One region of the Pseudomonas sp. MH9.2 genome, then DNA from elsewhere that is predicted to be linked to it. Evidence: predicted binding sites of a transcription regulator. Region 1 holds the regulator's gene; the other holds the start of a gene.
The links. Region 1 encodes sigma-54, which starts transcription at its own class of promoters, with help from an activator protein. Its sites were predicted from a motif close to ANTGGCATNNANNTTGCTNT; they were not measured.

Region 1 (7,739 bases):
CTGATGGCTAAAGAACAGCCAGACTTTGATCTATTCCACGCGTGGGATATCACCCCGGAACAAGCCATTGAGCGTGCCTTGATCTGTGAGGCGGCGGCGTTCGATGCCGACAGCCGGATCAAAAATGCCGACGGCACCACGCTCAACACCCATCAAGGGTGTCGCGTGTATGGCAATAGCCACGGTTTTGTTGGCGGCTCTGCCTCGACACGCCACAGCTTGAGCTGCGTGATGATCGCCGAGGGCGAAGGGCAGATGCAGCGCGACTACTGGTACGACGTGAGTCGCCAGGGCGAGTTGTTGGCGGACGCACAAAGCATTGGCCGTCGCGCGGCACAGCGTGCGGCCAGCCGCTTGGGTGCGCGCCCGGTACCGACGTGTGAAGTTCCGGTGTTGTTCGCTGCGGAATTGGCGGGCAGCTTGTTTGGCCATCTTTTGTCCGCCATTTCCGGCGGCAATCTGTATCGCAAATCATCCTTTCTGGAAGGAGCGATGGGGCAGCGCCTGTTTCCTGAATGGCTGACTCTCGACGAACGGCCGCACCTGATGCGCGCCATGGGGAGCTCGGCGTTCGACGGTGATGGCTTGGCAACCTATGCCAAACCATTTGTGGAGAATGGCGATTTAGTGTCCTACGTTCTGGGTACTTACTCAGGCCGCAAGCTAGGTTTGCCGAGTACAGCCAACTCAGGCGGCGTGCATAACCTGTTCGTCACCCACGGTGTGGAAGATCAGGCAGCGCTGCTGCGCCGCATGGGTCGCGGCTTGCTGGTCACTGAGTTGATGGGCAGTGGTTTGAATATGGTCACCGGCGACTACTCTCGTGGCGCGGCAGGCTTTTGGGTCGAGAACGGCGAAATCCAGTTCCCGGTTCAGGAAGTCACCATCGCCGGCAACCTGCGCGACATGTTCAAACAAATCGTCGCCGTCGGCAGCGATCTCGAACTGCGCAGCAATATCCGCACAGGCTCTGTGTTGATCGAGCGCATGACGGTTGCGGGTAGCTGATCTGCATTAAAAAAGGCGCTTCATGCTCGCTGCACGAAGCGCCTTAATCTTAATGTACGAGCGGCCTCAATACGCGGCACTGTCACACAGTAAACTCGGTCGAGGTAGGCGCTGACTTGTCTGCGAATAAGCCCGGCACGGGCTTCCGGCAGGTTTGGGTTTGACCTGGGGTCTACAGATTTACGAAAGCTCACCTCTCGTATTCCAATCACATAGATTTTTTTAATAGCTCCAGGCCTGCCCGCGAATGAGTCAATACGGTCCGTCGCCTGCTGTCACTCGCCTTCATCAAACCGATTGTTGATCAGCTCAATCAAGTCTTCGAGTGCTGCCTGTTCGTCTTCGCCTTCAGTATGCAGGTGGATATCGGTGCCTTTTCCTGCTGCCAGCATCATCACGGCCATGATGCTTTTGCCGTCGACCATGCTGTCGGGCGCGCGACCTACTCTGATCTGGCAGGGGAATCTTCCGGCGACGCCGACGAATTTAGCGGCGGCGCGCGCGTGCAAGCCAAGCTTGTTGATGATAGTGATTTGACGAACGGGCATCGCGATGAGGGTCCTTTCAGCTGAGGTCGCGGTGGCGGACCTGAACGTTCTTGAGGGATTGTTGCAAGACCTGACCCAGGCGCTCGGTCAGGTAGACAGAGCGGTGGTGCCCGCCGGTGCAGCCAATGGCAATAGTCACGTAGGCGCGGTTGCTGGCTGCAAAGCGTGGCAACCATTTGTTCAGGTACGCGTAGATGTCCTGGAACATCTCTTCTACATCCGGCTGTGCCGCCAAATAATCGGCCACGGGCTGGTCGAGCCCGGACAGTTCGCGCAACTCCGGCTTCCAGTAGGGATTGGGCAGGCAGCGCACATCGAATACCAGATCAGCATCTACTGGCATGCCACGTTTGAAACCAAACGACTCAACCAGAAACGCGGTGCCTGGCTCCGGCTTGTTCAGCAGGCGCAGTTTGAGCATGTCACGTAGTTGATAGAGGTTCAGGTGCGTGGTGTTGATTTTCAGATCGGCCAGATCGATGATCGGCCCAAGCAGGTTGCTCTCGTCACGTATCGCTTCGGCAAGCGAGCGGTTGGTGCTGCTCAGGGGGTGGCGACGACGGGTTTCAGAGAATCGTTTTAGCAGGGTCTCTTCATCGGCGTCGAGGTACAGCACATCGCATTGGATGTGGCGGCTGCGGACCTCTTCCAGTAATTCGGGAAAACGCGACAGATGGCTCGGCAGATTGCGCGCGTCGATGGACACGGCGACCAGCGGCTGAGCCAGTTCGGTATGAATCAGGGCACGTTCAGCCAGCTCCGGGAGCAGGCCTGCAGGCAGGTTGTCGATGCAATAGAAGCCGTTGTCTTCCAGTACATCCAGTGCTGTGCTCTTGCCGGAGCCGGATCGGCCGCTGACGATGATCATGCGCATCATTAATGACCGTTCTGCACGTCCAGCACCACTTGATAAAGCGCTTCATCGCTTTGGGCGCTGCGTAGGCGGTCGCGCACATCGGCGCGGTCGAGCATGCTGGCTATCTGGCGCAGCAGCTCCAGGTGTTCGTCGGTGGCGGCTTCCGGGACTAGAAGGACAAAAAGCAGGTCTACAGGCCTGCCGTCGATGGCGTCAAAATCTACGGGGGTGTCGAGGTGCAGGAGGGCGCTGATGGGCATTGGGCAGCCCGCCAGCCGGCAATGCGGGATGGCGATGCCATTGCCGAAACCGGTCGAGCCGAGTTTTTCGCGGGCAATAAGGCTCGTGAGTACCAAGTCCGAATCAAGCTCCGTTTCACGGCCGATCAGTTTGGCAACTTGCTCAAGAACATTTTTTTTACTGCTGCTCGGCACGTTCACGAGTGAACGGCCGGCAGTCAGGATATTTTCAAGTCGGATCATGGGTTGTGGGTGTTAGCGAGCAGTCGCACCTTTCAGGATGTTCTGCTGCTTTTCCTTATGCTTGAGCAATTGTCGGTCCAGCTTGTCAGTGAGTAGGTCGATTGCCGCATACATGTCGTCATGTTCTGCGTTAGCGACCACCTCTCCACCGTGGATGTGCAGTGTGGCTTCGATTTTCTGTTTCAGTTTCTCGACTGCCATCGTTACCTGCACATTGGTAATCTTGTCAAAGTGCCCTTCGAGCTTCTTGAATTTGAGCTCGATGTATTCGCGCAGGGGCTTGGTCACTTCCAATTGGTGTCCACTGATGTTGACTTGCATACAGCGTCTCCTTCGTTGCCAGTACATAAAGAGGCAGGCTTGAATGCCTACCACTGGAACGCTACGGCGTACGGCCACCCTTACATCAATCGCTTGCGTTCGCTTGAAGGTGCTATCCCAAGTGATTCGCGGTATTTAGCGACCGTGCGCCGAGCTACCTGAATGCCTTGTGCCTCCAGTAAACCAGCGATCTTGCTGTCACTCAACGGCTTTTTCTGATTTTCCGCAGCTACCAGTTTTTTGATGATCGCGCGAATGGCCGTGGACGAACACTCTCCGCCCTCTGAGGTGCTTACGTGACTGGAAAAGAAATATTTCAGTTCGTAAATACCGCGCGGGGTATGCATGAATTTTTGCGTGGTCACACGTGAAATCGTCGATTCGTGCATGCCTACCGCTTCGGCGATGTCATGCAGAACCAAGGGTTTCATGGCTTCGTCGCCATACTCAAGAAAGCCGCGCTGGTGCTCGACGATCTGCGTGGCCACTTTCATCAGCGTTTCGTTGCGGCTCTGCAGGCTCTTGATGAACCAGCGTGCCTCTTGCAACTGATTGCGCATGAAGGTGTTGTCAGCGCTGGTGTCGGCCCTGCGGACGAACCCTGCGTATTGGGGGTTGACCCGCAGACGGGGCACGGACTCTTGATTGAGCTCTACCAGCCAGCGCTCGTTGTCTTTGCGCACGATCACGTCGGGCACAACGTATTCGGCCTCGCTCGACTCGATCTGCGAGCCTGGGCGCGGGTTGAGGCTCTGCACCAGTTCAATGACCTGGCGCAGTTCGTCTTCCTTGAGCTTCATGCGCCGCATCAGCTGAGCGTAGTCGCGGCTGCCAAGCAGGTCGATGAAGTCTCCGACCAAGCGTTGTGCCTCGGCCAGCCAGCGAGTCTTCGCGGGGAGCTGACGCAATTGCAGTGACAGGCATTCGCTCAGGTTGCGAGCGCCGATACCCGCGGGTTCGAATTGCTGGATACGGTGCAGTACTGCTTCGATTTCATCCAATTCGACATCCATTTCCGGGTCGAAGGCATCGAGGATTTCCTCAAGCGACTCGTCCAGGTAGCCCTGATTGTTGATGCAGTCGATCAGCGTGACGGCGATCAACCGATCAGTATCGGACATGGGGGCCAGATTCAATTGCCACAACAGATGGCTTTGCAGGCTCTCGCCGGCCGATGTGCGAGTGGTGAAGTCCCATTCGTCATCGTCGTTGTTGCTGCTGGGCAGGCTGCTGGCACTGGTCTGATACACGTCATCCCAAGCGGTATCAACGGGCAGCTCGTTGGGGATGCGGTCGTTCCAGTCGCCTTCTTCCAGGTTGTCCACCGTCGGGGCGGGCTCCTGGTAGGTAGGTTCCTGTACGTCAGGATTGGGTTTCTCTATGTTGTCGGCCAACGGATCGGCATTGTCGAAGTCGTCGCCTTCTTCCTGGCGTTCCAGCATAGGGTTCGACTCCAACGCTTCCTGGATTTCCTGTTGAAGGTCCAGGGTCGACAATTGGAGGAGGCGGATGGCCTGTTGCAGCTGCGGTGTCATCGTCAGCTGCTGGCCCATTCTCAGGACTAGCGATGGTTTCATGGCAGGGGCTTAACACCTTATTTCGCCGGCGCACATGCGCCATCCACTACAGGGCGCCGAAGCGCCAACTTAAGCAAATTATATGCCTGAAACCTAAGTGTTTGCCTAGAGCGTGATGACAATTAATGTTCTTGTCAGCACTGCACCCTAGCGTCCGTCGCCGATGAAGAGCGAAACACCGCAGAGCTTACAGGCGGAACTCATGGCCGAGGTAAACCTCTTTAACCAGTTGGTTAGCCAGAATGGTTTCTGAATCACCCTCAGCGATCAGTTGCCCGTCGTTGACGATGTAAGCGGTTTCACAAATATCCAGGGTGTCACGTACGTTGTGATCGGTGATCAGTACGCCGATGCCCTTGGCTTTCAAGTGATAAATGATTTGCTTGATATCGCCGACGGAAATGGGGTCGACACCGGCAAACGGTTCATCGAGCAAGATGAATTTTGGCGAAGTCGCCAGGGCGCGAGCGATTTCCACACGACGGCGTTCACCGCCGGACAGGCTCATGCCCAGGTTGTCGCGTATGTGGCTGATGTGGAACTCCTGCAGCAGGCTTTCCAGCTCCTTGCGACGCGCTGTACGGTCGAGTTCCTTGCGGGTCTCGAGGATCGCCATGATGTTATCGGCAACCGACAGTTTGCGAAAAATCGAGGCTTCCTGCGGCAGATAGCCGATCCCGGCGCGTGCGCGACCGTGCATGGGTTGATGGCTGACGTCTTGATCGTCGATCAAGACGCGACCCTGATCGGCCTGGACCAAACCTACGATCATGTAGAAACAGGTGGTTTTGCCAGCACCGTTAGGGCCAAGCAGCCCCACGATTTGCCCGCTCTCGATCGAGAGACTGACATCGCGCACAACCTGGCGACCCTTATAGCTTTTAGCCAGATGCTGGGCTTTAAGCGTCGCCATTACGGAGCCTTCTGCGGTGCGGGTTTGTTTTTCGGCTGGATGACCATGTCGATCCGCGGACGTGGTGCCGTCACCTTGGCTCCGTTGGCGCGGCCGGCATTGACGATTTGTTTCGTCGTGTCATAGACGATTTTCTCGCCTTCGGACGTATTGCCGTCGTTGATGACCTTGGCCTTGTCGATCAGGATGATCCGGTCAAGGGCGGCGAAGTACTGGATGGTCACGCCGTACGCTTGAACGATAGGCTTGTCGACGGCAGGTTTCTGTTCGTAGTAAGCAAGATTGCCAACGGCGGTAAATACGTCGACTTCACCTGTTGGCGTCCGGGTGATGGTCACGGTGTTGCCCGTGATCTTCATGGAGCCTTGGGTGATGATGACATTGCCTTTGTAGGTGGCAATGCCCTGCTTGTCATCGAGTTGCGCATCGTCAGACTGAATATGAATAGGCTGATCGCGGTCCGTCGGCAAAGCCCAGGCGCTCACGCTTCCCAGTGCTGCGCCCAAACCGAGCAAAAAAGGGAGGGTTTTAACGAGCCTCATACTGTCCTCTTACGTTGGACAGCAGGTGCATCCTGCCGTCGTTCAAATACGCTTTCATACCCGTGCCAGTGGATACGCCGCCGAAACCGTCGATTCTAACGGCTTGCTCGGTCTGCGCATATTGCTTCTGTGGGAATACAGTCATTCGACTGCTGGTAATAATCGTTGTCCGGTTTTTTTCGTCAGTGCGTGCGATACGTACTGAATCGATGAGCTCGACCTCGGTGCCGCCGGGAGACACTTCTCCCTTCTTGCTCTGGACATGCCAGGGAAAGAGGGCGCCGCGATACAGTTGCAGATCTGGATTGGTCAGCAGGGTGATGTCGGAAATCTGCACATGTTCGACCTTGTCGGCGGTCATGTCGTATTGAAGCTTGCCGTCCGGCAGGAACTGCAGGCTGTGAGCATTCATCGCATAAAAGTCGATGGCGGCCGGGTCAACGGGTGCAGCCCGCTGCTCCAGAAAGGTTTCAGGGCTGATGTTCCAGTAGCCTGCGGCCGCCAGCATCAGCGCAAGCACGCCCAGAATCAAAAACCGGCGAATCTTTTTACTCAGCATAAATGACTTCTATAAGTAGGCGGCGTGGGCCGCTTCAAGGCTGCCTTGAGCGCTAAGGATCAACTCGCAAAATTCGCGCGCCGCGCCTTCGCCGCCGCGAGCCTGAGTAATGCCGTGGGCATGTTGGCGAACAAAACTGGCCGCATTGGCGACCGCCATGCCAAGGCCAACGCGCCGAATGACAGGCAAGTCTGGCAGGTCGTCACCCAAGTACGCGACCTGTTCATAGCTTAGATTGAGTTGGGCAAGTAGTTCGTCAAGAACGACCAGTTTATCTTCGCGGCCTTGATACAAGTGCTGGATGCCCAGATTCTGCGCGCGGCGCTCGACCACCGGTGTGCGACGCCCGCTGATGATAGCGGTGTGCACGCCCGAGGCAATCAGCATTTTTATGCCTTGGCCATCGAGTGTATTAAACGTTTTGAACTCACTGCCGTCTTCGAGAAAGTACAGGCGTCCGTCCGTCAGCACGCCATCGACGTCGAAAATGGCCAGTTTGATGTTCTTGCCGCGTTGCAGCAGATCCTGCATCGTCGCTTCGCTCATTACATAACCCCCGCGCGCAGCAGGTCTTGCAGGTTGAAGGCGCCAATAGGGTGGTCGTTCTTGTCGACCACGATCAAGGCTCCAATTTTGTGGTCTTCCATGATTTTCAACGCCTCGGCTGCAAGCATCTCGGGGCGAGCAGTCTTGCCATGGAGTGTCATCACTTCGTCGATGCTCGCCTGACGAATATCGATGCTGCGGTCCAGGGTTCTGCGCAAATCGCCGTCGGTAAATATCCCGGCGAGGCGGCCATCGGCCTCCACAACGGCAGTCATGCCCAAGCCCTTGTGGGTCATTTCCATCAGCGCATCACGCAGCAGCGTGCCGCGTTGAACCTTTGGCAAATCTTCACCGGTATGCATGACGTGTTCGACTTTGAGCAACAAA
Region 2 (7,739 bases), 1.1 Mb from region 1:
GTCGAAATGGTTTTCGCGTTTGCCTGATAGTTGCTTTGCGCCTTGATCAAGTCGACCAATTCACTGGTCAGATTGACGTTAGAGTCTTCCAGCGCTTCACCCGTGAGACTGCCAAGTGTGCCTGACTCCGGCACTCCCGTGACCGGAACCCCAGACGCATAGGTTTCACGCCAGCTAGTACCGCCTGCCGGAGACAAACCCTGAACGTTGGCGAAGTTGGTCAACGACACTTGTCCAATGACCTTGGACTGACCGTTGGTGTAGGTGGCGAACAGGTTGCCGGTAGGGTCTACCGACATGGCCGACAACTGACCGGTTGCATAGCCGTCCTGAGTCTTGGTGATCGCGCCCGAGACCGAGTTGGTCTGAGTGGTCGCGAGCATGTCCAGCTTGACACCGCCAGTCTTGGCCGAAGCGCCGTTGCCTGCCCAGACGCCTGTGGTACCCACTTGCGCAGCCGGCACCCAGTTGTTCAGGGTAAAAGTGCCGTCAGCATTGACAGCCAGGTTACCCGTTGTAGCCAGCGCAGTAGTATCCAGCGAGCCGTCAGATTTGAAGGTCAGGTTCATCGAGTCAGCCACTACCGGCGTGGTCGCCGGGCTCGATGCATTGCGACCGTCGACCAGCGTGTACATCGTCCAGGCATTGGTACCCGTCTTGGCGAAGTACTGACTCATGGAGTGCTCGTTGCCCTGACTGTCGTAGAGCGGCGTACTGAACGTGTTGGTGTAGCTGTTCACGTCATTTGGGTCGAACGGCGTGACAGTCGGAAGTTTCGATGAAGAATTCAGATTGGACGCAATGGTGACGGTACCTGTCGGGCTAGGTGCCAGATTCGACGAGTCGATTTTAAGATCGGTCAATACACCGTTCACGACATTGCCTGCCGCATTAACACCGTAGCCCTGCAGCTTGTTGCCGGAAGCGTCGACGACATTACCACTCTTGTCCGGGTAGAACGCACCGGCACGGGTATAGAGTTTTTCGCCGTGATTGCTGACCATGAAGAAGCCGTTGCCGTTAATAGCCAAATCAAGGCTGCGGCCGGTGCCGGTGGTCAAAGTACCTTGCGTGAATTGCTGGGACACGGCGGCCGTGGTGACACCGCTACCCGCAGTGGTACCACCGGAAGTACCGCGAATCGAAGCAGCGTACTGGTCCTGGAACTCGGTACGGGACGATTTAAAACCCGTGGTCGCAACGTTGGCAATGTTGTTGCCGGTAACGTCGAGACTTTTGTTTGCCGCATAGAGCCCACTGAGGCCGATATTGAATGACATGCTCAACTCCTTTGCCGTCTAGTCGGCTCTATATTCCGATTGTTTGCACTTTGGACAAACCAACACTGCTGCCGCCTGCCAGGTTGAGCGTCATTTCCGCACCACTGACACCCATCGTCACACTGTTGACGGTGGCTGGCAGATAGGTGCTCAAGGCAGTGGCCGTACCATTGGCAGTACCTGTGGCGACGACGCTGTAAGTACCTGACGCCGCAGTCGTGCCATCGCTGTTCTGACCGTTCCAGGTAAAGCTGGTAGTACCCGCCGCCTGCGCACCAAGATCGATGGTGTCGACCAGGTTCCCACTCGCGTCGGAGATTTTGACCGTGGTCGACGAGTTCGACGCCGGGACGACCACTGAACCGGTCAGGCCCTTCGTGGTATCGACCACTGCCGAACCGCTGCTGACGATCACCGAACGCCCAACCAGAGAGGACGCCTGCAAGGCTTGGGACGACTGATAAGTACTGGCAATCGTATCAACCGTACTGCTCAGGTTCTGCATGCTCTCAAGGCTGCTGAACTGAGCCAACTGAGAAACGAACTGCGTGTTGTCCTGCGGACTGAGAGGGTCTTGGTTCTTCATCTGCGTAACCAGCAGTTGCAGGAATGCATCTTTGCCCAGTGAGGCAGTCCCCGTTTTGTTGGTGGTGCCTGTGTTGCTTGAGCTTGCCGTTTTCTGAAGCTGATCCAGAACCGACTGACCGACGCTGCTAGTAGTTGTCATCGACTGCGCCTCTTATCACTGACCCAGGGTCAGGACCTTCTGCATCATGGTTTTGGCGGTATTCATAATGTCCGCATTGGTCTGAAACGAGCGGCTGGCCGAGATCATGTCGGCCATCTCCGAAACAACATTGACGTTGGGGTAGTAGACATAACCGTTCTTGTCAGCCGACGGATGCGTTGGCTCATAACGTGCCTCGAGGTTGCTCGGATCTTCGATGATCCCGCTGACCTGAACACCCTGACCCGCTTCGTCCTGACTGCCGAACAGCGAACCACTGTCGCCGCTGCCCTGCCCCTGAAGCACGGTCGCAAACACGGGGTGACGGGTGCGGTAGGTTTGATCCATGCTCGACGAGACTGTTTCGGCGTTGGCAATGTTACTGGCCACGGTGTTCAGGCGCGTGGTCTGAGCACTCATGCCACTGCCGGCAATGTTAAAAACACTTGCAAGGGACATGAATTACTCTCCACGAAGGGCTGACACCAGCCCTTTGAATTTGCTGTTGAGCAGGGTGAAACTGGCCTGGAAGCCTACGGCGTTCTGTGCGTAGCTGGCCTGTTCAACCTGCGTATCGACGGTATTCTGGTCAAGCGAAGGTTGGCTAGGTGTGCGATACAGCAGCGCGCCGTCGCCACCGCTCAGACCCTCGGCGTCGATGTGCCGACTGTTGGTCGTTTTAAGGCCAAACGCGCCATTCTTGGTTTTATCGCTTTGCGCTGCGAGCACGGCCGAGAACTCAAGATCTCGCGCCTTATAGTTCGGCGTGTCGGCGTTGGCGATGTTGTTGGCCAAGACCTCTGCACGCTGAGCGCGAAAGCCAAGGGCTTGCTCATGGATGCCTAGCGCTTTATCGAAGCTGATGCTCATGTCGGGAAACCTTTAGCGGCTGACCTGAATTTCGTATCAGTCACAAAGCAATCAGCGTGCCAGCTTCGCCAGCGCCATAAATCAAGGGTTTGCGAGCTATCCTGGGGCGGCAACGACAGAAAAGCGGCAAGGCATTTCCGCTATAAAGGGATAAAGCGGCAAGCACAGCGCCGTTTTCTTGCCATTGCCGCTTCCTCCCAGAAGAGCCGCAACGGTTTAGCTGATGTAAAAAAAGAGACCCTAAGGTCTCTTTTTTAGCGCAGCGATCACTTCGCCTGGTAAATGATCCCAGGACTGCACTGAACCATCTGATAATGCTCAGGCAAACCATTCAGCGCTTCCGATGCCCCGAGAAACAGGTAGCCACCGGGCTTAAGCGTACTGTGGATACGCAACAGAATGTCCTTCTTCACCTCCGCCGAGAAATAGATCAGCACGTTGCGGCAAAAAACGATGTCGAATTTCCCCAGGCTTGCATAACTGTCGAGCAGGTTGAAAGAGCGAAACTCGACCCGGCTCTTGATGGGCGCCTTGATTGCCCAACGCCCCGCTTCTTTGGGATCGAAAAAACGCTGCAGACGCTCTTGGGATAGCCCTCGACCCAACGCCAGACTGTCGTATTCGCCCGTCTTGCAGTTGTTCAACATCAACCCCGAAAGATCGGTAGCGATGATCTGCACGCCCTGTTTTAGCTGACCGAGGTTGCTACGCTCGAACTCGTCGATCGTCATCGATAACGAGTACGGTTCCTGGCCTGAAGAACACGCCGCCGACCAGATACGCAGGCGCTGGTTCGGGCTGGCCTTGATCGCCTCTGGAAGCACTTTGTTCTTCATGACTTCGAACGGATAGGTGTCGCGAAACCAGAGCGTTTCGTTGGTGGTCATTGCATCCACGACCTGCTCGCGCAGACCACTGCGAGGCTGAGCCTGGATTCGCTGAATCAACTCCCCCAGCGACTTGATGCCTTGCTGGTCCATGAGTTTGTTGAGACGGCTTGAGACCAGATACTGTTTATTCTCTCCGAGCAAAATGCCACAGGCTTTTTCCAGGAAGACCCGGAACTGTTCGAAATCCAAATTACCTGTAGACAAAGAAACCGCCTCTTACAATCTTGCGTCCAGCCAAAGGGCGGCGCCCTTTGGCGATTATTTCACCGCGTTGATCCGATCAACTACCCGAGCGGCAAGCTCATCAGGCCGGAACTTGGCAAGAAAATCATCGGCACCGACTTTCTTGACCATCGCCTGGTTGAACACTCCCGACAAGGAAGTATGCAGGATGATGTGTATTTTTTGCATGCGCGGATCGTTGCGGATTGCCGAAGTCAAGGTATACCCATCCATCTCGGGCATTTCGATGTCTGAAATCATCATCAAAAATTCCTCTTCAGGCTTCTTGCCCTCTTCGACCATGCGTAGCAGGTAATCCAGCGCCTGACGACCGTCATTCAAGGCTACCACCTCGACCCCGACTGTCTGCAGACAGCGTGTCACCTGCTTACGCGCAACCGACGAATCGTCGACGGTCAGCACTCGAAGGGTCAGCGCTTTGGCCTGTGTTTCTTCATCGACAACACCGACCGAAATACTTTCCGAAGTCGGCGCTACTTCCGCGAGGATTTTCTCCACATCAATGATTTCGACCAACTGGTTATCGACTCGGGTCACTGCGGTCAGATAATGATCGCGTCCCGTTCCCTTGGGCGGCGGATGGATCTCCTCCCAGTTCATGTTGACGATGCGCTCCACCGAATGCACCAGAAAACCCTGAATTTTGGTGTTGTACTCGGTAATGATAACGAAGGTGTCATTCACACCCCGCTCCAATGCCTTCGCGCCTGTTGCCATCCCCAGATCGATGATCGGAATGGTCGCCCCACGAATATTTGCAACGCCACGCACCACTGGGTTGGACTTGGGCATCACGGTCAGTTTAGGGCATTGCAGCACCTCCCTGACCTTGAACACATTAATCCCGTAGAGCTGCTGGCCGTTGAGACGGAACAACAACAACTCAAGACGGTTCTGCCCCACCAGCTGCGTGCGCTGGTTCACCGAATCCATTACTCCAGCCATGCCCTTACTCCTGAATCAAAGCTTCGAACCCATAATTGCCAAAATGACTAAGCGGCACGGGCCTTGCTTTTTAACTGTTATGAATGCAAAAACGACATTTTCCCGACGCATGGCATCTGGCTACGGCAGCTTACGCTGCACTGTGGCCGTTTTGTGGCTTTTTAGTGGCGGCCAATTCGCACAGAGCGAGCCTTTGAGCCTTTCTGATCAACTTATCGGCGTGACCCAAGGGTTTCTTGAATTCTCCATAGAGGATTATCTGGCAACGACCCAAACCGAAGGCCGCTACCAAATTCAGGTCAACCAGCTCGATCCGCGCATGACACTGACACAGTGCGACAAGGAATTGACAGCGAGCCTCGAAAGTCCTGCTCAGCCTCTAGGACGTGTGACCGTCAAGGTTCGTTGCGAAGGATCATTACCCTGGACGGTATACGTACCGGCCCAGGTACATTTATTTCGTCAAGTCGTGATCGTCAAACGCCCGCTCAAGCGTGGCGGCATCATAGGCGAAGACGACGTATCCCTGAGCGAGCGCGATATCAGCCAGATGCCTCAGGGATATATCACGTCGCTTGACGAGGCGATCGGGCAGAAAATGACCCGACAAATGGTCAATGGGCAGATCATTACCCCGCTGCAGATGGAACAGGCAGAAGTGATACGCAAGGGCGATCAAGTTGTGATCATTGCCAAGAGCGGTACACTGCTGGTCCGCATGCCTGGCGAGGCATTGTCCGATGGAGGCTTGGGTGAACAGATCAGGGTACGGAACCTGAACTCGAAACGGGTGATCAAAGCGCGTGTAACAGCACCTGGGCAAGTTGAAGTGACCTTGTGATCGCTGGCGGGATGGCGCGGAGTTTCCTAAACTGACAGTCTGTGTCAGTGAGCGTTTTTATCGACTTCAATAACGCACCTAAAGTTTTCTTGTGTTTGGCCGAAAACATGGCAAGCGTCCAAACACCTAGAGGTTCTCAACCATGGTCATCGACTTTAGTCGTTTAAACAGCTCCCCCTCCGTGTCGACGAGTTCGCGTACCGGCAATGTCAAGGAGACCGGCAATGCCGCAACCTCCGCCAGCGCGAAAGCCACCACCGAAGCGGTCACCACGTCGAGTGGGGAAGCCGTGCATCTTAGTAACGAGGCTCAACAGTTGCAGACTATTAGCGACAAGCTGCGCGGTCAGCCCGTTGTCAACAGTGCCCGTGTGGCCGAGTTGAAACAGGCCGTTGCCGATGGCAGCTATACGGTCGACAGCGGTCGCGTAGCCAGCAAGCTGCTTAATTTCGAAGCCCAGCGCTAGCCGAAGGCCTGCGCCAGGGCTTTTGGACGCCTAAAACCCAGAGCATGCAATGCACGATACGACTCTATTGCAACTGATTACCGACGATATTGCACCGGCCCAACAGCTGTTGGAACTATTGCAAGCCGAATCCTTGGCGCTGCATGGTCGGGATATGTTCTTACTCGAAAATATTCTTGCGCAGAAACAGTCGCTGGTAATCATGCTTGAGCAGCATGGCCGCAAACGCAGCCAGATTCTTGCCAGCCTGAATCTGAGGCCCGATCGTCAAGGCCTTGAGGAACTGGCGAGTCATTCATCGATCGGTGAAGAGTTGCTCAGCCAAGGTGACGTACTCAGCGCCCTGATGAGCGACTGTCGGGCCAGCAACGAGCTCAATGGTCACTCGATCAAGCTTCAGCAGGCCTCCACGGCCCATCAGATGAGAATTATTACCGGCGGTGAAACGCCAATGTTATATGACAGCCGTGGGTCGACATCCAGCGTCCATAAGCCACGCCCGCTGAGCCAAGCGTAATTTTACTGTATCAAGGCACCCAACATGCTGGCAAAATGCCCCTCGATTACGTGCTGTCGTATTTTGCCTGGAGATGGATGAACCGTGTTCAATGCCTTAAGCGCGGAAGATGATCCGCAGCCACCAAAGGTACTCACCACACCTTTGGAAATTGCCGCAAATCTGCGGTTACTGCTAGACAGCCATGACCCCCTGATCATTACCTTTCATGAGCGCAGTCAGCGCTTTCAAAGCTACCTGATCGAGGTCAATCGCGACGGCAATGGGATTGCCCTCGACGAAATGATCCCTCGCGACGGCGAGCGTTTCTTGACCAGCGGCGAACCGTTTCGCATCGAAGGCTTTCATGACGGTGTTCGGATTGCGTGGGAATGCGAAGAGACGCTGACCATTGACGATCATGACGGTCATCGCTGCTATCGTGGCTCCATGCCGACGGAAGTGGTTTATCACCAGCGCCGCAACGCCTTTCGCGCAGCACTGAAATTGGCTCAACTGGTCAACGTTGAAATCAATGGCGACAAAATCAAGTCGGCGCTGAACGGCAAGCTCCTGGATATCTCTGCCACGGGCTGCAAATTGCGGTTTGAAGGTGATATTTCCGAGCAACTGCAACTGGGCCAAGTGTACGAACGCTTTGTTGCAGGCCTGCCTTTTGGCAACATGAGCACGCCTGTCGAGTTGCGTTACCTGCATTTCGAAGAAAGAATCAACATCACGTTCGCCGGTGTGCGCTTCCACAACATGAGCGGCCTGGTACAGCGCCAGGTTGAGCGATTCGTTTACCAGCTGCAGCGAGAAGCGCGGCGCTTCGATAAAGACGACGACTTCTGATCAGTATTTGCAGTATCAGCGATTGCGGTGAATAACCGCCGCAATCGCGCTATCCGAATACCGCTTCTCCCCCCGCAGCTCAATCACTCAATTGCGCAATCTCCGCTATCAAACAGGCTTGTCAGC

Region 2: a site for sigma-54 is predicted at 2,922-2,941, ahead of flgB (flagellar basal body rod protein FlgB). Genes of this name have one in related genera too.

What each region holds. Positions count from the first base shown of each region.
Region 1 is NZ_CP133784.1:2,314,005-2,321,743, reverse strand. Features, by position in the region: gene pmbA (metalloprotease PmbA) at 1-1,008, shown strand, start outside; gene RHM55_RS10850 (HPr family phosphocarrier protein) at 1,284-1,556, opposite strand; gene rapZ (RNase adapter RapZ) at 1,573-2,430, opposite strand; gene ptsN (PTS IIA-like nitrogen regulatory protein PtsN) at 2,433-2,894, opposite strand; gene hpf (ribosome hibernation-promoting factor, HPF/YfiA family) at 2,907-3,215, opposite strand; gene RHM55_RS10830 (RNA polymerase factor sigma-54) at 3,296-4,792, opposite strand; gene lptB (LPS export ABC transporter ATP-binding protein) at 4,980-5,705, opposite strand; gene lptA (lipopolysaccharide transport periplasmic protein LptA) at 5,705-6,247, opposite strand; gene lptC (LPS export ABC transporter periplasmic protein LptC) at 6,234-6,806, opposite strand; gene kdsC (3-deoxy-manno-octulosonate-8-phosphatase KdsC) at 6,816-7,352, opposite strand; gene RHM55_RS10805 (KpsF/GutQ family sugar-phosphate isomerase) at 7,352-7,739, opposite strand, start outside.
Region 2 is NZ_CP133784.1:1,250,174-1,257,912, forward strand. Features, by position in the region: gene flgE (flagellar hook protein FlgE) at 1-1,280, opposite strand, end outside; gene RHM55_RS05730 (flagellar hook assembly protein FlgD) at 1,309-2,007, opposite strand; gene flgC (flagellar basal body rod protein FlgC) at 2,023-2,466, opposite strand; gene flgB (flagellar basal body rod protein FlgB) at 2,470-2,877, opposite strand; gene cheR (protein-glutamate O-methyltransferase CheR) at 3,144-3,971, opposite strand; gene RHM55_RS05750 (chemotaxis protein CheV) at 4,026-4,955, opposite strand; gene flgA (flagellar basal body P-ring formation chaperone FlgA) at 5,035-5,796, shown strand; gene flgM (flagellar biosynthesis anti-sigma factor FlgM) at 5,939-6,262, shown strand; gene RHM55_RS05765 (flagellar protein FlgN) at 6,312-6,779, shown strand; gene RHM55_RS05770 (flagellar brake protein) at 6,864-7,613, shown strand; gene RHM55_RS05775 (MFS transporter) at 7,722-7,739, opposite strand, start outside.